DNA from 4 places in the Pseudomonas sp. 1121_17 genome. Region 2 is predicted to be linked to each of the others. Evidence: riboswitches for the same ligand, from Rfam matches in the RefSeq annotation. Region 2 holds a riboswitch; each other region holds the start of a gene.
The links. A riboswitch is a leader RNA that binds a small molecule or an ion and turns the genes downstream of it on or off. The one in region 2 is predicted to bind cobalamin.

Region 1 (5,573 bases), on a different contig from region 2:
CGATGCCCTGCGCGGGTTGGTCATTCTGTTCATGCTGCTCGATCACGTACGCGAGACCTTCTTCATGCATCACCAGGTGGTTGACCCGATGACCATCGAAAGCACCGAACCTTCGTTGTTTTTCAGCCGCACCCTGGCGCATCTGTGTGCCCCGGTGTTCGTCCTGCTGACCGGTCTTTCGGCCTGGCTGTATGGCGAGAAGTATCAAGGCCGCGGCGCCACGTCGGCGTTCCTGTTCAAGCGCGGACTGTTTCTGGTGGTGCTGGAATTCACCCTGGTCAACTTCGCCTGGACCTTCCAGTTGCCCCCGACGGTGATCTACATGCAGGTGATCTGGGCGATCGGCGTGAGCATGATCGCGCTGTCACTGCTGGTCTGGCTGCCACGCCCGGTGCTGATCGCGCTCGGTGCACTGATCATCGCCGGGCATAACCTGCTCGACGGCGTGCACTTTGCGCCCGGCTCGGTCATGCATGTGCCGTGGGCGATCCTGCATGACCGCGGCTGGCTGGAGGTGTCCGACAGCCTGCGCATGCGCACCTCCTACCCAGTGCTGCCGTGGATTGGTGTAATTGCCTTTGGCTACGCCCTCGGCCCGTGGTTCGCCCGCAGCAGCGTCGCCGGCGTGCGCCAACGGCGCTTGCTGCTGGCGGGTGTAGCGGCCCTGCTCGGCTTCCTCGGCCTGCGCCTGCTCAATGGCTACGGCGAAGCGCCGTGGAGCAGCTACCCAAGCCTGATGCAGACCGTGATGAGCTTTTGCAACATCACCAAGTACCCGCCATCACTACTGTTCCTGGCACTGACGCTGGGCGCCGGGCTGCTGTTGCTACGCGGCTTCGAACGCGCCGGCCAGGCGCGCTGGATCAGTGTGCTGGCGGTGTTCGGCGCGGCGCCGATGTTTTTCTACCTGCTGCACCTGTATGTGCTCAAGCTGCTGTACCTGGCCTGTGTCGCGCTGTTCGGGCTCAATCAGGGTGGTTATTTCGGCTTCGACAGCATCGGCTTCATCTGGCTGACTGCAGTCTTGCTGGCGGCGGCGTTGTACCTGCCGGTGCGCCAGTTTGCCCAACTCAAGGCACGCCGCCGCGACATCAGCTGGCTCAAGTATCTCTGAAAAGCGTTTTCCCCCGGCGGGGTGATGGTCTACCATGCCGCCCGCCGGTTTCCATCACGGAACTAACAGGGAATCCCAGGCCTGCCCTCAATGCAGGCGAAACGGAACTGCCCCCGCAACTGTAAGTGCCGAGCCTGCTCCATCGATGCCACTGGGTTGCTGACCCGGGAAGGCTGGAGCCAGGCCATGACGCACCAGTCAGGAGACCTGCCGGCAAGCATTTACCAACCGGCGGGGTGTCCGGGCTGGCCATCTCCACCCTTCCCAGGGTGCTGCCCGTTGCCGTGCGCAATGGGCAAGGCGATGCCTGTCCGTGGGTTCATTCCCCGCATTGTTCGATAGGAGATCGCCCACCCATGCTGCCCCTTTTCGTGACCCTGCTGGCAGGCCTGAGCCTGTCTGGCCTGGCCCAGGCCGCCGCCACCCACTATCCGCTGACCATCGACAACTGCGGCGCGGTGCAGACCTTTGCCCAGGCGCCGCAGCGCGCAGTGACCATCGGCCAGGCCGGTACCGAAATGCTCTATGCACTAGGCCTGGGCGACAAGCTGGTGGGCACCTCGCTGTGGTTCAACAACGTGCTGCCCGAGTTCAAGGCGCAGAACGACAAGGTCGAGCGCCTCGCTGACAACGATCCAAGCTTTGAAGCAGTGGTCGGCAAGCGCCCGCAACTGGTAGCTGCGCAGTTCGAATGGATGATCGGCGCACAGGGTGTGGTCGGCACCCGTGAGCAGTTCAACGAGCTGAACGTGCCGACCTATGTGCTGCCGTCCGATTGCGAAGGCAAGGACAACCTGGTCGGTGCCGACGGCACCCGGCTGCAGCCGTTCCAGATCGCCAGCATCTACAAAAGCGTCAGCCAACTGGCCGAGATCTTCGACGTGCAGGCGCGTGGCGAAGCGCTCAACAACGAGCTCAAGCAGAGCCTGGACACTGCCCGCAAACAACTGGCCGGCCACGACCTGACGCAGACCTCCGCCCTGTTCTGGTTCTCCAGTGCCGACCTCGACATCGACCCATATGTCGCCGGCCGCCAGGGCGTGGCCGACTTCATGCTGCAGACCCTGGGCGTGCGCAACGTGGTCGAGTCCAGCGAAGAGTGGCCAACGGTTGGCTGGGAAACCCTGGCCAAGGCCAACCCGACCTGGCTGATCATCGCCCGCATGGACCGCCGCCGCTTCCCTGCCGATGACTACCAGAAGAAGCTCGAATTCCTCCGTAGTGACCCCGTCACCAAACACATGGACGCCGTTCGCAAGGGCCGCATCATCGTCCTCGATGCCGACGCGATGCAGGCCGGTATTCGCCTGTTCCGTGGCCTGGAGACGCTGTCCAACGCGTTTGCTTCGGGGAAAGCCGAGCAACCATGATGCGTCTGCTGCCCTACTGCGCCGCTGCCCTGCTCGCCTTGCTGGGGGCGATGCTTGCCGGTATCGCCATTGGTGAAACGCCAGTGGCGCCCAGCGTGGTCTTGCGGGTCCTGGCCAACAACCTGTGGGACGCCGGTTACCCAGTCGACCCGATCGACGCGGGCATCATCTGGAACTATCGCCTGACCCGCACCCTGGTGGCTGCCGCATGCGGCGCCGGGCTGGCGACCTGCGGGGTGATCCTGCAGGCGCTGCTGCGCAATCCGCTGGCCGAGCCGTATCTGCTTGGGTTGTCGGCGGGTGCTTCGACGGGTGCGGTCGCGGTAGCCCTGCTTGGGCTTGGTGGCGCTGCGCTGTCGATGTCGGGCGGCGCGTTCATTGGTGCACTGGCAGCGTTCGGCCTGGTCCTGCTGCTGTCGCGGGCCAGCGGTGCTGGCGGCGGTAATGCCCAGGTGATTCTGGCTGGGATCGCTGGCTCGCAGTTGTTCAGCGCGCTTACGGCATTCTTGATCACCAAGTCGGCGACTGCCGAACAGGCGCGTGGCATTCTGTTCTGGCTGCTGGGTAACCTCAGCGGCGTGCGTTGGCCGTCAGTGTGGCTGGCGGTGCCAGTGGCGCTGCTGGGTTTGGCGGTATGCCTGTGGCATCGGCGCACTCTCGACGCCTTTACCTTCGGCGCCGACTCGGCGGCCTCGCTGGGTATTCCGGTGCGCCGCAGCCAACTGCTGCTGATCAGCTGCGCGGCGCTGGTTACGGCAGTGATGGTATCGATTGTCGGCGCCATCGGCTTTGTCGGCCTGGTCATTCCTCACGCACTGCGCCTGCTGCTCGGCACCGGTCACAGCCGCCTGCTGCCGGCAAGTGCCCTGGGAGGTGCGCTGTTCCTGATCAGCGCCGATATCCTCTCGCGGACCTTGATTCCTGGGCAGGTGATTCCGGTCGGCGTGGTCACTGCGCTGATTGGCGCGCCTCTGTTCGCCTTGATTCTGGTAAGCCGCCGGGGGCGCGCATGACCAACCTCAACACCGTGAATCTCGCGCCGCTCAGTTGCCGAGGCCTTGGCCTGCGTCTGGGTGGCAACGATCTGCTCGAAGCGGTCGAGCTTGAGGTGATCGCCGGGGAAACCCTCGGCGTGGTTGGCCCAAATGGCTCCGGCAAATCGACCCTGCTCAAACTGCTTGCCGGCCTTCTCAAACCGAGCAATGGTGAAGTGCAACTGCTCGGCCAGCCACTGGCGCGCATGCCCCGGCGGCAGATCGCCCAGGTCTTGGCTCTGGTCGAGCAGCAGGCCTACACCAGCGATGCCATCAGCGTGTATGACGCCGTGGCCCTGGGTCGCACACCATGGCTGTCGGCGCTGGCGCCGTACTCCCCCGAGGATCGGCGCATCGTCGAGCAGGCCCTTACCGATCTTGACGCCCTGCATTTGCGCCAGCGCCTCTGGCACAGCCTGTCCGGCGGCGAGCGGCAGCGCGTGCACATCGCCCGCGCCCTGGCCCAGCGGCCGGGCGTGTTGCTGCTCGATGAGCCGACCAACCATCTCGATATCCAGCACCAACTAAGCCTGCTGCAACAGGTCCAGGCGTTGCCGGTGACAACCTTGGTGGCATTGCACGATCTTAACCAGGCACTGACCTGCGACCGCCTCGCGGTGCTCGACCAAGGCCGCCTGGTAGCCCTTGGCAAGCCCCATGAAGTGCTCACGCCAGAGCGCCTGCTGTGCACCTTCGGCGTACACGCTCACTACCTCACCGACCCATACGACGGCGCGCGCATCCTGCGCTTTCGCGCCCCCTGAACACGGATGTTCTCACTATGTTTTCACGCCTTCTCGCCTTATTGCTGTGCAGCACCCTGCTCGCCCCTCTGGCTCACGCCGAAGTCCATGAAGTAAAGATGCTCAACCGCGGCAGCGACGGTGCCATGGTCTATGAGCCGGACCACCTGCGCATCGCTCCCGGCGACAGCGTGCGCTTTGTGCCGACCATGAGCGGGCACAATGCCGCGACCCTTGCCGAGCTGCTGCCAGCCGGCGCCGAAGCCTTCAAGAGCAAGCTCAATCAGCCCCACGAGCAGCAGTTCAGCGTGCCGGGGCTGTATGGCATTCAATGCATCCCGCACCTGGGGATGGGCATGGTCATGTTGATCCAGGTCGGCGAACCGGCGGCTGACCTGCCGGCCCTGCCAGCGACCTTGCCGCCCCGGGCCAAGGCCCGTTTGCAAGCACAGTGGGAGAAACTGGGAACCGGCCAGTGAGGTCTTTCAAGCACGCTTTTGCCCTGCTCCCGCTGATCACTGTCTCCCCTCTGGCAGCCGCCGAGTCTGCCCAGGCAAAGGCCAACGGGCTGATTGAAGACAGCAGCTGGAGCCTGCTCAACCGCAGCGTATTCGACCAGCGCGATTATCGTCACGGAGCCAGCAACAGCGGCGCGCGCAACGCCTACAAACCCCGTAGCGAGCGCAGCGGCAAAGCCGAAGAATGGGGCTATGGCCTGATGGGCACCTTGCAGTCAGGTTTTACCCAGGGCCTGATCGGGGTTGGCGTCGATGCCCACGCTTACCTCGGCGTGCAACTCGACAGCGGCGGCGGCCGTGCGGGCAAGGCGCGCTTGCTCAGCGTGGACAATCAAGGCCACCCGAAAACCGAGTACAGCCGCGCTGGCGCCGCACTTAAACTGCGGATGGCCGATACGGTGCTGAGCTACGGTGAGCAGCGGGTAAAAACGCCGGTATTCAACGCCTCCGACAGCCCCTGCTGCCAGAGACTGCAACCGGCTGGTTGTTGACCAGCAACGAAGTTGACACCTTGAAACTGGTTGCCCGGCACTTCACCGAGAGCGCCGACCGTAATGCCAGCAGCCACAACCAAGGCCTGGTGGTGAACTACTCGAATGCCCTCAAGGGCAACAGCTTCGACCTCGCCGGCATGGTCTGGAACCCGAGCGATGCCGTCAGCGCCAGCTTGTACACCTCGCGCTATGAAGACACCTGGAACCAGCACTATCTGGGCAGCACCCTCAGCCACGTCCTGAGCGACCAACGCAGCGTCAGCCTCGACCTCAACCTGTACCGCACCCGCGACACCGGCA
Region 2 (5,573 bases):
CCTGGCTGCGTTCACTGCGCCAGGCCAGGTCCTTGAAGCTGACCGGCCGGGTGATGATCCGCCCGTCCAGCTCCGGCAACACGATGTGCATGGCCAGATCGCGGCCGCCGAGGCCCTGCTCGCTGGTTTCCCAGCCCAATTGATTGTCCTGCGCGCAGATCGCCTGCAACACCGGTACATCCCGGCGCAGGGGCCGCGCGTTGGGGCGCTCGGGGTTGGACAAGGCAAAGCCAGTGGTGTTGATCACCACCTCGGCCTCGGCCTCATCCATCCACGCTTCAACCTGATCGAGACAGGCCCGCTCTTTAAGGCTGGCTACAGCGATCGGCAACGGGTTGAGCCCCGCCAACTGCAGACGCTGACAGAACACGTCGATAAACGCGGTGTTGGCCGCCTGCAGGTGCGAGCGGTAGAACAGCAGCGGCGCCACCGGCAGCGCAGGGTCCCAGTCGGCATACCAGTCCGGCAACTGCGCACTGGCCTTGGCTGGGTGGTAGACCACAGTACGGGCCAGCGCTTGCGGCTCCTGCCAGGCATAGTCGCGCTGGAACCACAGGTTGCCCACGCAGTTGAACAGATTCAGCGCGTTGGCCTTGCCGCCCTGGCGCAGGTAGTGCCACAAGCGCTCGGCCTGGTCGCTGCTGACCGTGCTCAAACCGGTGAGCTCGGGGTCAGGCCGATCATCGCCCGGAACCATGATCACCTGAACCCCGCGCGCCGCCAGCTCGACCAACTGCTCGATGCCGTAGCGCCAGTAGCCAACGCCGCCGTGCAGTGATATCAGGATCAACTTTGCATGGCGCAGCACCTGGTCGACATACAGGTCGACCGAGGCATGATTTTGCACCTGCATGGGATTGGCCAGGCGCACGCTGGGGTAGTCGCCAGGCAGCTGCTCCGCGGTTTCGGCCAGCAGCGCCAGGTGCGAGTCACCACTGCACAGAATGACCAGTTCGGCGGCAGTCTGGCCGAGGTCGGCAATACTGTCGTCTGGGACAAAACCACCGGGCTGGGTGCGCAACAGGTGCATGGATCAGGCTTCCAGAGCCTGACGCAGACGGGCTTCGAGCTGACTGGCGTCAAGCTCCTGGCCAATCAGTACCAGGCGCGTGATGCGCGCCTCGTCAGCGCCCCAGGCCCGGTCGAAATGCTTGTCGAAGCGGGTGCCTACGCCCTGGATCAGCAGGCGCATCGGCTTGCCCGGGATGGCTGCAAAGCCTTTCACGCGCAGGATGCCAAACTCCACTACCAACTGGTTGAGGGCCGTCAGCAGCAAGCGCTCATCGGCCTCTGGCAAATCCAGCGAGATCGAGTCGAAGGCATCATGGTCGTGATCGTCATGATCATCGTCGTCATGGTGGCTGTCATGATGAGTTCGGCGCCCATCAATGTGCGCTTCCGATTCGGCACCCAGGCCCAGCAGCACATCCAGCGGCAGGCGGCCGCTGCTGGCTTCGATGACCTTGACCGCCGGCGGCAGCTCTTCGCAGACTTCGGCGCGAACCTTGGCCAGGCCTTCGGCGTCGATCAGGTCAGCCTTGTTCAGCACCACCAGGTCAGCGCTGGCCAGCTGGTCGGCAAACAGTTCGTGCAGCGGCGACTCATGATCCAGGTTCGGGTCGAGCTTGCGCTGGGCATCGACCTGGTCAGGGAACGCTGCGAAGGTGCCGGCAGCCACTGCCGGGCTGTCGACCACGGTGATCACCGCATCGACCGTGCAGGCGTTGCGGATTTCTGGCCACTGGAAGGCTTGCACCAGCGGTTTGGGCAAGGCCAGGCCGCTGGTTTCGATCAGAATGTGGTCCAGATCGCCGCGACGTGCCACCAGTTCACGCATGACCGGGAAGAACTCTTCCTGCACGGTGCAGCACAGGCAGCCGTTGGCCAGCTCGAAGACACGCCCGTAGGCTTCTTCTTCGGTACAGCCGATGGTGCATTGTTTAAGGATTTCGCCGTCGATACCGAGTTCGCCGAACTCGTTGACGATCACCGCGATGCGCCTACCCTGGGCGTTGTCGAGCATGTGCCGCAGCAACGTGGTTTTGCCCGAGCCGAGGAAGCCGGTGACGATGGTGACGGGGAGTTTGGCCAGTGTTTTCATGGATGCGTGCCCTTGGCAGAATGGCGCGGGCATGCAGGACGAGCGCCGCAGGCTGTCACAGCCGGGCTTGTTCGCCTCCGGATCACCCCGCCCGGATTAAAGTCGAAATCGTCTCGAGGCAGGTCTCCTGGCTTGCACCGCACCGGCGCCGGGCCGGTTAGATGACGCCTTCCCGCGCAAGGCGCAGTGGCTGTGTCGATCCTGATCAGTGCTTACAGTTGCGGGGGCAGCCGCGGCTTGACCGCGTTCCCGTCTTAGCTCCGGCCACGCCGGAGAACCTCGAAGCAGACAAGGCTACGCACCCCGGCGGCAAGCTGCAAGCGGCTTTAGGGGCTGTCATCTGCCTTATATAGGCGGCTGAATGCACACTGGCGTGCAACTTGTCACTTGCAGCGCGCCGCTGCGGCATGGTTTGCTAGCGCCTTGCGTTCAGGTGCCCCCTATGGGGTGAAACGGGAAACCGGTGCGTCGCTGGCCTCAATAGAGAGCCCGACTACTCCGGTGCTGCCCCCGCAACGGTAAGCGAGCGAAGTGTCTTGACCACTGTGCCAGGCTGTAGGGCATGGGAAGGTGACGCTTTTCAAGGAGCCCTGCTCCTCCTCGTGAGCCCGGAGACCGGCCTGCGTAGTCGAATATCAACACCCCGCGGTGGGCGGGCGCTGTCGCATTGCCCTGGGCCATCCGCGCCCGGGGCCGGTGCGCCTGCCCCCTGCCTATAACAAGCAGAGGATTGCGTCATGCCCATCACCAGTGCCAAACACAGCATCGCCACCCCCGTCAGCCTCAGTCAACGCCTGGTCATCGCCGTCGGCGCCAGCCTGGTTGGCCTGTGCCTGGTGTACTTCGCCGGTTTCTCGCACATCGAAGCGGTGCACAACGCAGCCCACGATACGCGCCACAGCGCTGCCTTCCCCTGCCACTGAGTAGACTCGCATGATCACGCGCATTGCCCGTACTGCAGGGTTCAGCGGCCTGCTCGCCGCCCTGCTGCTGACCCTGCTGCAAAGCTTCTGGATCAGCCCGTTGATCCTCGAAGCGGAAACCTTCGAGAGCCCAGCGCCGGCTGGCCAGCACGAGCATGATGACAGCGCCGTTGCTGCCCACGAGCACAGCGCCGAAGCCTGGGCGCCTGAAGACGGCTGGCAGCGCGTGCTGGCCACCACCGGCGGCAACCTGGTGGTTGCGGTCGGCTTTGCCCTGATGCTGGCAGCGCTGTACAGCCTGCGCGAACCCAACCGGGTCGCCACCGGAGCGCTGTGGGGCCTGGCCGGTTTTGCCGTGTTCTGCCTGGCGCCAACCCTGGGCTTGCCGGCCGAGCTGCCGGGCACGGCGGCAGCCAACCTTGGCCAACGTCAGACCTGGTGGATCGGCACTGCGGCCGCAACTGCGGTCGGCCTGGGCCTGATTGTGTTTGCCCAGCATTGGCTGCTGAAGGTAGTCGGCGTACTGCTGTTGGCGCTGCCACACGTGATCGGCGCGCCGCAGCCGAGCGTGCATGAAAGTCTTGCGCCTGAGGCCCTGGCAACCCAGTTCAAAATCGCCTCGTGGCTGACCAATGCCGCCTTCTGGATTGCCTTGGGCTTGCTCAGTGCGTGGTTGTTCCGCCGTTCGCGGCAGGCTTGATGTCTGAGCCGCGACCCGCCGTGTATGTCGGCGTTGGCTGCCGCAAGGGCTGCCCCGCCGACCTGCTTGAGGCCCTGCTGCTACAAAGTCTTGCCAGCCTTGGCTTAACCCTGCATGCAGTGCAGGGCATCGCCAGTATCGAGCTGAAAGTCAGCGAGGCTGGCCTGCATCAACTGGCCGATCGCCTGCAACTGGCGCTGGAGTTTTTTCCCGCAGAGCAGTTGCAGCGTTTTGCCCCCCAGCTCAGCCAGCACTCCGCTACAGCCTTCGCCCACAGCGGCTGCTGGGGCGTAGCCGAAAGCACCGCCCTGGCCTTTGCCGCGCATGCTCACGGCAGCGCGCGGCTGGTGCTCACCCGGCAAACGTTGGCGGGCGCTACCCTCGCCCTCGCCAGTGCTGGATAATCGCCTCCATCTTATTTGCAAGGATTTGCCATGACGGTCTACTTCATCGGCGCCGGCCCGGGCGATCCGGAACTGATCACGGTCAAAGGCCAGCGCCTGATCCGGCACTGCCCGGTGATCATCTACGCGGGCTCGCTGGTCCCCGCCGCAGTGCTCGAGGGTCACAGCGCCGAAACTGTCATCAACAGCGCCGAACTGCACCTTGAGCAGATCATCGACGCCATGCACAGCGCGCATGCGTTAGGCCAAGATGTGGCGCGGGTGCACAGCGGTGACCCGAGCCTGTATGGCGCCATCGGCGAGCAGATCCGTCACTTGCGCGAGCTGGGCATCGACTACCAGATCATCCCTGGGGTAACGGCAACGGCGGCCAGCGCCGCACTGCTGGGTTGTGAACTGACCCTGCCGGGCATCGCCCAAACGGTCATCCTCACCCGTTACGGCGACAGCTCGCCGATGCCCGCCGGCGAACAACTCGGCGATCTGGCCCGGCATGGCAGCACCCTGGCGATTCACCTCGGCGTCAAGCACCTGCCACGGATCGTTGCAGAGCTGCTGCCACATTACGGTGCTGACTGCCCGGTTGCGGTCATCCATCGCGCCACCTGGCCTGATCAGGACTGGGTCAGAGGCACGCTGGCGGACATCGTCGAACTGATCAGTACACGGGATTTTCGGCGAACTGCGCTGATCCTGGTCGGTCACGTCCTGGGGGATACACCGTTCGCCGAATCAGCCCTGTATCGCGCCGGCCACGCTCACCTGTATCGCCCCGGCAACGGCTGATTGCCAGCGCCGCCAGCGCAGAGCAGACTCGACCAACCTTGTTGCTATCGGAACCACGCCCATGCTGGAACTACGCCCCAACTGTGAATGCTGCGCCGTCGAACTGCCCGGCGACAGCCCGGATGCAATGATCTGCTCGTTCGAATGCACGTATTGCCGTAGCTGTGCCGAACAACGTCTGCACGGACGCTGCCCGAACTGCGCTGGTCAGCTGCAAAGCCGGCCGACCCGCGTTGGTAACGCACTGAGCAACAACCCCGCCTCCACTAAGCGCGTCATCAAAGACCACGCGCCCTGCCCCTGATTCCTACCGCCGGCAGGCCGGAAGGCCTGCCACATCCGGATTGTTACCGTACTTTTTTGTAGGAATTTTCCTCAGAATCACCTGGTTTGTTCATCACGCCTATACTCGGCATTACCACGGACTGAGAATCGACGTATCTTGCGCGCTGCCTGAGGTTTGCGGATCAACCCTCAGCTACGTTCCTGTGTGATTCAGGCAACGGACCCTCTTCACCACAGGAGCTAGCAATGACTACCGTGCTGCTGGTCGATGACCACCCAATCGTTCTAACGGCTGTACGCATGCTGCTTGAGCGCGAACGTTTTCGAGTCATTGGCACCGCCGAAGACGGTAAGGAAGCCGTGGAACTGGCCCG
Region 3 (5,573 bases), on a different contig from region 2:
TCCTGGGCCGCAGCGCTTGCCGGCCATCCATGGCCGGCACCTCCCTTCGCAAGACCTGCGCTCGGCCTCCTGAGTCGCCGATGGATCAAGATCAAAAGCAGATCAAGGTCAAGAGCACGCCTCGCTGCGCTGGCGCAGATCAAGGGCGAGAGTCAAAAGCAGTGGCTGAGTGGCTTTTTCAGTTACTTCGCTGCGCTCACTCGCCAGATTACGTTGCCCACATCATCAGCCACCAGCACGCCTTCGCTCTGATCGCTGACCACGCCAACCGGCCGGCCCATTGCCTCACCCTGTTCATTCAAGAAACTGCTCAGCAGGTCTATTGCCTGGCCTGCCGGCTTGCCATTCGCATCGAACGGCACAAAGATCACTTTGTAACCACTGTGTGGCTTGCGGTTCCACGAGCCGTGTTGACCAATCAGCGCGCCACGGCCAAACGGTGCGGGCAATAAACCCGGCTCGATGAAGGCCAGGCCAAGCGAAGCGGTATGTGGCCCCACGGCGTAATCCGGTACCAGCGCCTGGGCGACTTTGGCTGGGTCTTGTGGTTGCACCCGCACGTCTACGTGCTGCCCGTAGTAGCTGTACGGCCAGCCGTAGAAACCGCCATCCTTGACCGAGGTGATGTAGTCCGGGACCAGGTCGCTGCCGATCTCGTCGCGCTCGTTGACTGCCGTCCATAGCGCCCCGGATTGCGGCTGCCAGGCCAATCCATTCGGGTTGCGCAGCCCGGAGGCGAAGATGCGGTGGCTGCCGGTGGCGCGGTCCACTTCCCAGATCGCCGCGCGGCCTTGCTCTTGCTGCATGCCGTTCTCTGCCACGTTGCTGTTGGAGCCTACCGTGACGTACAGCTTGCGCCCGTCGGGGCTGGCAATCACGTTCTTGGTCCAGTGGTGATTGAGGGTGCCACCCGGCAGGTCGATGACCTTCTGCCCGCGCCCGTCGATCTGCAACGCGTCGGTCACGTAATCGAAGCGCAGCAGCTTGTCGGTATCGGCGATGTACAGGTCCTTGCCTACCAACACCATGCCGAAGGGCGAGTTGAGCCCTTCGATAAAGCGGCTGCGGGTTTCGGCAACGCCGTCATGGTCGCGGTCGCGCAGCAGGGTGATGCGGTTGGCGGTGGGGACGCCTGCACCGGCCAAGGACATGGCTCGTTTCATGAACCAGCCGCGCAGGCCTTTGCTGTCGTCCGGCTTGGCCGGTGCGTTGGTTTCGGCGACCAGCACGTCGCCATTGGGCAGCACATACAGCCAGCGCGGATGGTCGAGGTGGTCGGCAAATAGCGCAACCTGAGTGCCGGCCGCTGCAACCGGTTTGCCACCCTGCGGCCAGCCGACCGCTGGCGCGACGTTGACGGTTGGCAACAGGGTTTTGTTTGGCGCCGGTAACTGCGGTGTGGGGCCGATGCCATCGTTGACCCTGAGGCTGGCGGTCTCGCCGCAGCCGCCGAGGCCTGCGAGCAAGGCGAGCACAACGGCACTGCGCATTCTGTTCATGGGCGGGCTCTCGACAAGGGCTATGGCATACAGAACCATAGCCGCCGGGCGAGGTTCAACCCGGCGCGGCGCAGGGGTGCTTCACGCTTGCTTGAACAGCAATGCAACACCTGGGAAATACTGGCCGAGCTCGTTGTGCAGCTTGCGATAGGCGTACGGGAAGTACCAGGCAACGGCGCAGGCGGTGTGCTTTTGCAGGTCATCGACCAGGTCCTGGAGTTCTTCCGGGCTGGCGTGCTGGCCGGCTTTCCACGGGCTGACGAACAGCGCCCCGGCTTTGAGCTGGCTGGCATAGGCAATCGGCTTGGCGGCGCTGGTGGTTTCTTGCAGGGCGGCGGTCAGGTCGAGCCGGGCAATGCGCGGCCAGCGCTGGCTGGCGTGCGTGTGGATCGACTCCTCGGCGGTGCTGATGGTCAGGTCACAACGGCCTTCGCGCTCGCCTTCTTCGCGTTGCTTGCTGCTGGCAAACTGGGTCAGGGCGACCAGCTCGGCTTGCCAGGCGGCGGCAGCCAGCAGGCCGACGTTGGCCGCTGCACCATGCCAGTACGGCGCGTCGCTGGCATGGTTGAGTTCGGCGAAGCGATCGATGCAGTCGACCCAGCGCTCCAGGGCAGGACGCAAAAACTCCAGGCGCGGGTTGTTGATGATCAGACCTTGCATGCTGCGCACTCCTTATTGTGATTATCGCGGTCAGCTACAGTGATGGCGATATGATGTCAATGCTAGCAGTCTGCGCTGTACTGTCGAATCGGCCATTGATCCAGGCCAAACCGGCCTTGTTTCATTGACGCTCCCGGTGCAACCCTCTAACCTTCGCGGCGTGTTTCAGGTGCCCTGCGGACGGCGGTCTGGCGGGGTGAAACTGGGAAGCCGGTACCAGTCCGGCGCTGCCCCCGCAACGGTAGGTGAGCCGCGTACGTAGCGCTCACGAGCCCGGAGACCGGCCTGTTACTGCCAACGGCATCACGGAGGGTGATGCACAGTTCACTGTGGTTTGCGCCACGGCGCCTGCGCGTTCTCCGTTTGCCTGCCTTTCGATCTGTCGCCGCCCGGTGCGCGCGCAGGCACTTGCGGAGAACCTTATGAGCGACAACCCCGAACGCGACGAACGTCACCTGGCGCGCATGCAGCGCAAAAAGGCGATCATCGACGAGCGTATCGCCAACTCTCCCAATCAATGCGGCCTGCTGCTGGTGCTGACCGGTAATGGCAAGGGCAAAAGCAGCTCGGCTTTCGGCATGCTCGCCCGCGCGCTGGGCCATGACATGCAGTGCGGCGTGGTGCAGTTCATCAAGGGCCGCAACAGCACCGGCGAGGAGCTGTTCTTCCGCCGTTTCCCCGAGCAGGTGCGCTACCACGTGATGGGCGAGGGCTTTACCTGGGAAACCCAGGACCGCCAGCGCGACATCGCCGCGGCAGAAGCCGCCTGGGCGGTATCGCGGCAAATGCTGCAGGACCCGTCGATTCATTTCGTTGTGCTGGATGAGCTGAACATCGCCCTCAAGCATGGTTACCTCGATCTGGACCAGGTGCTCAGTGACATTCAGGCTCGTCCACCAATGCAGCACGTGATCGTCACCGGCCGCGGCGCCAAACCGGAAATGGTCGAACTGGCCGACACCGTTACCGAGATGGGCATGCTCAAGCACGCCTTCCAGGCCGGTATCCGCGCCCAGAAGGGCGTGGAACTATGAGTGACCCGCGCCGGTGCCCGGCGGTGCTGATCGCAGCGCCCGCTTCCGGGCAGGGCAAGACCACCGTGACCGCAGCCCTGGCGCGCTTGCACCGCAACCTCGGGCGCAAGGTGCGGGTGTTCAAGTGCGGTCCGGACTTTCTCGACCCGATGATTCTGGAGCGGGCCAGCGGCGCACCGGTGTACCAGCTCGATCTGTGGATGATTGGCGCGCAAGAGAGCCGGCGACTGCTCTGGGAAGCTGCCGGCGAGGCCGACCTGATCCTCATCGAAGGGGTCATGGGCTTGTTCGATGGCACTCCGTCCAGCGCTGATCTGGCGCGCCATTTCGGCGTTCCGGTGCTGGCGGTGATCGACGGTACCGCCATGGCCCAGACCTTTGGTGCGCTGGCCCTGGGCCTGGCACGCTACCAGGCCGATTTGCCGTTCGCCGGGGTGCTGGCCAATCGGGTTGGCAGCCTGCGCCACGCGCAACTACTTGAAGGCAGCCTGACCGAAGGCCTGCGCTGGTACGGCGGGCTGTCGCGCGAGCGCGGCATCGAGCTGCCGAGTCGCCACCTGGGCCTGGTGCAAGCCAGCGAACTGAACGACCTTGACCAGCGCCTCGACGCCGCCGCCGAGGCCCTGGCTGGCAGCTGCGATGCAGCGCTGCCGCCAGCGGTGAGCTTCGATGGCCCCGCTTTGCCAGCACCGTTGCCCTCGTTGGCCGGGGTGCGCATCGGTGTGGCGCAAGACGAAGCATTTGCCTTCATCTATGGCGCCAACCTCGACTTGCTGCGGGCCATGGGGGCTCAGCTGGAGTTTTTCTCGCCGCTGCACGACAGCGAGCTGCCGCAGGTCGACAGCCTCTATCTGCCAGGCGGCTACCCCGAATTGCACCATCATGCGCTGGCCGCCAATACGCCGATGCTGGACGCGATTCGCGCTCACCATAATGTTGGCAAGCCGCTTTTGGCCGAGTGCGGCGGCATGCTCTACCTGCTTGAAAACCTGACCGATGTTGCCGGTGAACGCGCCGCGCTGGTTGGTTTGTTGACTGGCGAGGCGGTGATGCAGAAGCGCCTGGCAGCACTGGCCCTGCAAGCGGTGGAACTGCCCGAAGGCACCCTGCGCGGACACACCTATCACCACTCGTTGACCACCAGCGAGCTGGAGCCAATCGCCCGTGGCCTCAGCCCCAACGGCGGCCGCGGCAACGAGGCGGTGTACCGCCTGGGCCGGCTGACGGCTTCTTACGTGCACTTCTATTTCCCCTCCGACCCACACGCGGCGGCGGCGCTGTTGCGACCATGAGCGAGCATGCCTTCTCCGATGCCGAACGCGCCGCGGTCTACCGGGCGATCGGTGAGCGCCGCGACATGCGCCACTTTGCCGGTGGCGAAGTAGCGCCGCAGGTGCTTACACGCCTGCTGGCGGCCGCGCATCAGGCCCCCAGTGTTGGCCTGATGCAACCGTGGCGGTTTATCCGCATCAGTCAGCGCGACTTGCGCGGACGCATCCAGACACTGGTCGAGCAGGAGCGGGCGCGCACCGCCGAAGCCCTTGGCGAGCGCTCCGACGAATTCATGAAGCTCAAGGTCGAAGGCATCAACGACTGCGCCGAGCTCTGGGTGGCAGCGCTGATGGACAAGCGCGAAGCGCACATCTTCGGCCGCCGCACCCTGCCGGAAATGGACCTGGCCTCGCTCGCCTGCGCGATCCAGAACCTCTGGCTGGCCGCGCGCGCCGAAGGCCTGGGCATGGGCTGGGTATCGTTGTTCGACCCGCAGGCACTGGCCGAGCTGCTGGCCATGCCAGCCGATGCCAAGCCGGTGGCGGTGCTCTGCCTGGGCCCGGTCGAGGCGTTCTACCCAGCACCGATGCTGGCCCTGGAAAACTGGGCCGAACAACAGCCACTGAGCGCCATGCTCTACGAAAACCAATGGGGAGAACGCGCATGAGCGTGGCCTTGCTGACCGTCGCCGGTGTTGCCCTCGACGCGCTGCTGGGTGAGCCGAAACGGCGCCACCCGCTGGTTGCTTTCGGCAATTTTGCCGCACGCCTGGAGCAGCGCCTGAATGCGGGTGGTCGCGGCTGGCGCAGCCATGGCGTCAGCGCCTGGTTCCTGGCCGTGGTGCCGTTGACCTTGCTGGCACTGTTGCTGTCCTGGCTGCCGCTGATCGGCTGGCTGGTCGATGTGCTGGCGCTTTACTGTGCGTTGGGGCTGCGTAGCCTGGGTGAGCACGTAATGCCGGTGGCTGACGCACTGCGCCGCGGTGATCTGGCCGAAGCCCGGCGTCGGGTCGGCTACCTGGTCAGCCGCGAGACCGCTGAACTGGACGAAACTGCCGTCGCCCGCGCTGCCAGCGAATCAGTCCTGGAGAACGGCAGCGATGCAGTGT
Region 4 (5,573 bases), on a different contig from region 2:
ACGGTGTAGCTGGGGATGCTCTGGCTATTGCCGGTGTCGGCGTAACGCGTGTCGACATAACGCAGGCCGACGCCGGCATCGACGTCCTGGCCAAAGCCTTTGCTCAGCCACAGGTTGGCACTGCGTCGCGGCACATTGGCCGGGCGTTTGCCGCTGCGGTCGGTGGCAACGCCTGCCACGCTTTCATTGAAGTCGTCGTACTTGGCCCGCAGCAGCGCGGCGTTGGCCGACAGCTGCCACTGGTTGGCCAGGGCCAATTCGAGGGTCGCCTCCAGGCCATCGGAGGTCTGCTGGCCGGCCTGTTGCGGTTGATGGCTGACAGGGTCGTCGACCAGCAGCTTTTTCTTGACGATGTGATAAGCGGCCAAGGTCCACTCGCCACCGCCATCAAGAAAGCGCTGCTTGACGCCAAGTTCGGTCTGGCGCGCTTCGGTCAGGTCGAAGTTCATCTGTGCCGAGCTGAGGCTGACCAGGTTTTCCACACCGTCTTCACTGGTCGAGTACTGGCCGTACAGCGACAGGTCCGGCGTCAGCGCATAGACCAGCCCGGCGCGCCAGTTGCCGCCGCTGAGACTGCGGTCGGTGCGGCTGCCGTCGATCAGGTTGTCGCGCTCGATGTGGTTCTGATCACGGCGAATACCGGTCACCAGCGACAGCTGCTCAGTCAACTGCGTGCGGTTTTCGGCGAACAGCGCTGCGCTGTGGGTGGTGCTGAACGAGCGCGGTTGCAGCGGCGTGGCGCTGGCGAACTGGCCGGGCGCGGGCTGCCACGGGTCAATGTAGTCGTTGCCCATATCGTTGTAGGGCCAGTTGTTGGTCAGGCGGAAACGGATCTTGTTGTATTCGGCACCCACCACGGTGGTGCTGGCCAGGCCAAACAGGCTGTGCTGGAAGGTGAAGCTCTGGCGATCACCGATCTGCTCCTGGTTGTGCTTGATCTCGAGAAAACCATTACGCAGCAGTTGGCCGACGTCTGCGTCCCAGTTGTAGTTTTCGGCGTTGCGCCAGTGGCGACGGCTCTTGATGTAATAGAGCTGGTTGCTGGCGCTGACGTTGTCGCTGATAGCCCACTCGCTGCTCAGGCGGGTCCATTCATCGTGGTAGCGCAATTCGGCGTCACGCACGTTGTAGTTCTTGTCGCGCAGGCTGTCACGGTAGTGCCCGGCGATCAGCGGTGTGCCGAAGTAGTTCATCGGCTCGGCGTCGCCGCGTTCGTGGGCGAAGGTGAAACTCAGGTCTTCGCTGGCATCGAAGCGCAGTGCCAGGCCCAGGGCCAGGTTGCGTGAGTCGCCGCGGTCGATATAGCCATTGCCTTGCTGCTGGTTGATGGTGGCGCGGTAGCTGAGGCGCTCGCTCAGGCTGCCGCCGCTGTCCAGGCCCAGTTGCTGGCGGTCCCATGAGCCGTAGCCCAGGCGCAGCTGGTTGTGGATCTCGCCTTGCACGGGCTTTTTCGGGATGACGTTGACCACCGCGCCGGTGGCGCCTTCGCCGTACAACACCGACGCCGGCCCGCGCAGCACTTCGATACGCTCGACCAGCCATGAGTCGACCGGGAAAGTCTGGGTGCCGGCACCGGTGTACAGGCGCGCGCCGTCGAACAGGGTCATCACCGAACCATGGCCGTTGAAGCCGCGTGCGCTGAGGCCAGTGCCGCCATCGCCTGGGGTGCCGATGGAGGTGATGCCCGGGGTGCGGGTGACCGCATCCTGCACGGTGAGGTTGCTGCGCTGCTGGATCTGTTCGGCGCTAAGGCTGCTGACACTGGCTGGTGTTTCGAGGGCAGTGAGGCCGAGGCGCGAGCCGGTCTCGCTGCTGCTGGTGAGGTCGGCGCTTGCGTCGCGGCGTTCGCTGATCGCGATAGAGGGCAGGGCGACGACCTTGCTCGCCGGCTCTGCGGCCACGGCTGGCGAAGCGGCGGCAATGCAGGCCGCCAGAAGAGTAAAGGTATTGGTACGGGACATGTCGTTCCACTGGTGCAGGAAGTAAGGATCCCGGTGGAAACAACGCAAAGACAAGCGGGCACGAACGCTGGGCGCACGCGCAAACCGGCCTGCGCCCGCCCACCGCGGGTTTGCCAACTGAAAGTTGCAGGCCGGTCTCCGGGCTTGCGAGGGCTGGAAACCTTCACCTTCCCGTGCACGGGCACAGTGGTGTGTCGAAGGTTTCACTCGCTTACCGTTGCGGGGGCAGCGCCGGACTAGTCATGCAGATGACGCACCGGCTTCCCGTTTCACCCTGCGCACGGCGGCGCAGGACACCTGAAACTGGCGCGCATCTGAGCATCGAAAGTGGCCTTAGTCAAACCTTGGCGCTAAGAAAAATTTGTGACGCATTAGCGGTTTGCGAGTTTTTACTGATTCTTTTTCGAACTTTTCACACTCGGTGTGCATCGAAGCGCTCGAATGTCACAGAAACACCACGTCATGGAGACCTTTACCAATGTCCACCCGTAACCTGTTGCGTCATTCCTGCCTGCTGGCCCTGATCGCTGCCCCGCTTGCTGCCAACGCTGCGCCAAGTACCGATCCGCTGTTCACTTTCGGCCTGCTCGGCAGCTACGACAAATTCAAGTTCGAAGGCGGCTCTGAATCGGAGACCGATCACCTTGGTCAAGGTGGTCTGTTCGCCAACTATGGCAACAAGATGACCGCCGAATCCGGCTTCATCTACCAGATTGGCGCGGACGCCAAGTATGGTAAGAAGAGCGACAACAAGCTCAAGGAAGCCAAGGTTGATCTGGACCTGGGCTGGCGTGCTGCGATGGATGCGCGCAACTTCCTCGACTTCACCGTGGGCGCCGGCTATGACTGGTCGCGCTTCGAGCCTGAGCTCGACGACCTGGACAACGAGCTGACCTACAAGTCGCCGTTCGCCAAGGCTGCCATCGGCTACAACCACCAGTTCGATGCCTCGACCCTGCGCGTTGAAGTCGGTGCTCGCCGTAGCATTGACGGCCGCGCCAAGCTCAAGGTCGACGATTTCGGCAGCGACACCGTGGACATGAAAGACCGCACCAACCCTTATGCCGAAGTCAGCCTGCTGATGAACCAGCAGGGCGGCATGCCGGTCTACGGCAGCGTCTACTACACCCGCACCGAGTACAAACTCGATGAAGACTCGGATGTGGCTGACAATACCAAGCTCAAGCGTGATGAGTTTGGTGTGAAGGTTGGTTTGGCGTTCTGATTTAGCGATTTGTAGTGGGGCTGCAAAGCAGCCCCAACTACTCCGACCTATAGCTACTTGCCACGCCGCCGCGACACCCGCGCTTCAATGTTCTTGCGCCCGATCAGCAGCGCAGGTTTCTCCACCACCGGCTCATCCGCCAGCCATTTGTACATCACCAGGCAATCCACCAGCCCCAGCCGGGCATGCCGGTAGGCCTTGGGCAGGCGGCCGACTTCATCGAAGCCAAGCTTGCGCCACAGCGCCACGGCCACCTCGTTACTCGCAACCACCGAATTGAACTGCAACGCCAGAAACCCTTCCTGGCGGGCAAGCTTCTGTGAGTGCTCGCACATCAGCCTGGCCACGCCACGCCCGCGTGCAGCCGGGCAGACCATATAGCCACAATTGCCCACATGGGCGCCGGGTCCGGCGGCATTGGCTTTGAGGTAATACGAGCCAAGCAGCTCGCCGTCCTGCTCCGCCACCAGTGTATGCAGCGGTGCCTCCAGCCACAGCTGGCGCGCCTGCTCGAAGCTGATCTGCGGGTCGAAGGCGTAGGTTTCGCGGGCCTGGACGATGTTTTGCATAGTGGGCCAGAAGCCGTCGAAGTCGGCGGCGGTCATGGGGCGGATATGGATCATGGCGGTACCTGCACGGGCTGAGCCGGCAAGTCTGGTGGTGCAGGCGCCGCCGCGCAAGTGCGGCGACGCCGACAGGCTTACTCGTCGGCTTGGCCCAGCGCATCCAGAGCTCGGGTCGAATAGACCAGCGCAGCTCCAGCGTTCATCGCCACGGCGACACCGAGCGCCTCGGCGATCTGCTCGCGGGTCGCGCCCTGCTTGAGGGCTTCCTTGGAGTGCACGGCAATGCAGCCGTCGCAGCGGGTGGTGACGGCAACCGCCAGCGAGATCAATTCGCGGGTCTTGGCATCCAGGTGGTTGGTCTTGGCCCCGGCGCCGCTGGCGGTCACGTAGCCCGCGACGGTGTCCGGTGAGAGTTGCTTGAGGTCGCCGATGCCAGCCATCAGCTGCTTACGGTAGGCGTCCCAGTCCATCATGCTCATTGTCTTCACCTTGTAGGGTTGCGGCAGGAGCTTTCAGGCTAGTCGAGTGGAGAGGGTTAGCGAGCGGGATAATAGTCGAAAGCGTGTTGCACTTAGGTAGCAAGCATTCAGCGCCGCCGGCATGACGGCGCCTTGCCAGGCTGTCTCAGATGTAGATGAACACCAGCACCAGGGCCGCTACCACCAGCCACTTTTCCAGGTAATAGCGCATGCGGTTGCGTTTTTTCAGCGCCTTGCCACGCTCGCGGATTTTGTAGATGCGGGTGAACAGGCGGTTGATCGCGCCAGTCTTGTCATTAGCGTTGTTGGGCGCTGCAGCCGCGGCCATCACCTTGCGGCTGAACCAGCGGTTGAAGGCGGTAGCCCAGTGGTACTTGAGCGGCCGCTCGACATCGCAAAAGAGGATGATGCGGTTGTGCTCGGTGGTGTTGGCGGCGTAGTGGATGTAGGTTTCGTCGAAAATCACCGCCTCGCCGTCGCGCCACGAGTACTTTTCGCCATCGACATCGATATAGCAGCCATCGTCGTTCGGCGTGTCCAGGCCTAGGTGATAACGATAGGAGCCGGCATACGGGTCACGGTGGCGAACCAGCTTGGCGCCTGGGGGCAGGGTGGCGAACATGGCAGCCTTGACCGTACCGATGCCTTGCAGCAGCTCGGTGGTGCGCGGGCACAGTGTTGTCGCCGACGGGTGGGTCTCGCCATACCACTTCAGGTAAAAGCGCTTCCAGCCGGTCTTGAAGAACGAATTGAAGCCAACGTCGTCATGGTTGTCGGACTTTTTGATTTCGCCAACGTGCAGCAGCTGCTGGGCTTCAGCGCGAATTTCCTGCCAGTTGTCCTTGAGCGGTTGCAGCTCTGGGAAGGCATCGACCGGCAGGTAGGGTTTGGCCGGCAGCCTGGAAAACAGATAGAGGAAGCTGTTGATCGGCGCAAGGAAACTCGAGTGGTCCCCCAGCTGGCGCGTCAGCTTGTGACGCACATGGCCACGCAGATGCACATAGGCAATCGAGAGGACGAAGATCAGTACGAAAGCAATTTTCATCGACAAACACTTGTAGAGAATGGCCATGAGCCATGGCTAGATCGCGTCAGCATAAACAAACCGAGTACGACTTTGTACTTATTGTTACATTTGATCGACGGTACTTTGGTGGCATTGCCTACGTGTCGCGCAAACGTTTCCGCTAGGGTTTTCGGCTCATCTGCGATCCGTCAGGCCGGTACACTCGACTGATCCGTTCATTAATCCGGAGCGAACATGGCCAAGGAAACGCGCCCCAGCGGCAGCCCGTTCAAGCGACTGTTTTTTGCCCTTCCAGTCAGTGATGACCAGCGCCGC

Region 1: linked by a shared signal. The riboswitch ahead of FW789_RS21385 (ABC transporter substrate-binding protein) and the one ahead of cobW (cobalamin biosynthesis protein CobW) in region 2 are both predicted to bind cobalamin.
Region 3: linked by a shared signal. The riboswitch ahead of cobO (cob(I)yrinic acid a,c-diamide adenosyltransferase) and the one ahead of cobW (cobalamin biosynthesis protein CobW) in region 2 are both predicted to bind cobalamin.
Region 4: linked by a shared signal. The riboswitch ahead of FW789_RS21395 (TonB-dependent receptor) and the one ahead of cobW (cobalamin biosynthesis protein CobW) in region 2 are both predicted to bind cobalamin.

What each region holds. Positions count from the first base shown of each region.
Region 1 covers NZ_VXCX01000014.1:44,537-50,109, reverse strand. The annotation lists gene FW789_RS21390 (DUF1624 domain-containing protein) at 1-1,114, shown strand, start outside; cobalamin riboswitch at 1,143-1,343, shown strand; gene FW789_RS21385 (ABC transporter substrate-binding protein) at 1,471-2,484, shown strand; gene FW789_RS21380 (FecCD family ABC transporter permease) at 2,481-3,497, shown strand; gene FW789_RS21375 (ABC transporter ATP-binding protein) at 3,494-4,282, shown strand; gene FW789_RS21370 (pseudoazurin) at 4,300-4,740, shown strand; partial or broken gene FW789_RS21365 (OprD family porin) at 4,764-5,573, shown strand, end outside.
Region 2 covers NZ_VXCX01000002.1:191,326-196,898, reverse strand. The annotation lists gene cobN (cobaltochelatase subunit CobN) at 1-1,030, opposite strand, end outside; gene cobW (cobalamin biosynthesis protein CobW) at 1,034-2,101, opposite strand; cobalamin riboswitch at 2,202-2,398, opposite strand; cobalamin riboswitch at 2,516-2,739, shown strand; gene FW789_RS05750 (CbtB domain-containing protein) at 2,839-3,024, shown strand; gene FW789_RS05745 (CbtA family protein) at 3,035-3,724, shown strand; gene FW789_RS05740 (cobalamin biosynthesis protein) at 3,724-4,128, shown strand; gene cobM (precorrin-4 C(11)-methyltransferase) at 4,159-4,914, shown strand; gene FW789_RS05730 (DUF1272 domain-containing protein) at 4,976-5,218, shown strand; gene FW789_RS05725 (response regulator transcription factor) at 5,446-5,573, shown strand, end outside.
Region 3 covers NZ_VXCX01000001.1:9,387-14,959, forward strand. The annotation lists gene FW789_RS00055 (PQQ-dependent sugar dehydrogenase) at 183-1,499, opposite strand; gene FW789_RS00060 (hypothetical protein) at 1,581-2,159, opposite strand; cobalamin riboswitch at 2,310-2,462, shown strand; gene cobO (cob(I)yrinic acid a,c-diamide adenosyltransferase) at 2,582-3,193, shown strand; gene FW789_RS00070 (cobyrinate a,c-diamide synthase) at 3,190-4,485, shown strand; gene bluB (5,6-dimethylbenzimidazole synthase) at 4,482-5,132, shown strand; gene cbiB (adenosylcobinamide-phosphate synthase CbiB) at 5,129-5,573, shown strand, end outside.
Region 4 covers NZ_VXCX01000014.1:50,466-56,038, forward strand. The annotation lists gene FW789_RS21395 (TonB-dependent receptor) at 1-1,961, opposite strand, end outside; cobalamin riboswitch at 2,074-2,277, opposite strand; gene FW789_RS21400 (outer membrane beta-barrel protein) at 2,440-3,186, shown strand; gene FW789_RS21405 (GNAT family N-acetyltransferase) at 3,240-3,809, opposite strand; gene FW789_RS21410 (carboxymuconolactone decarboxylase family protein) at 3,887-4,231, opposite strand; gene lpxO (lipid A hydroxylase LpxO) at 4,377-5,276, opposite strand; gene thpR (RNA 2',3'-cyclic phosphodiesterase) at 5,493-5,573, shown strand, end outside.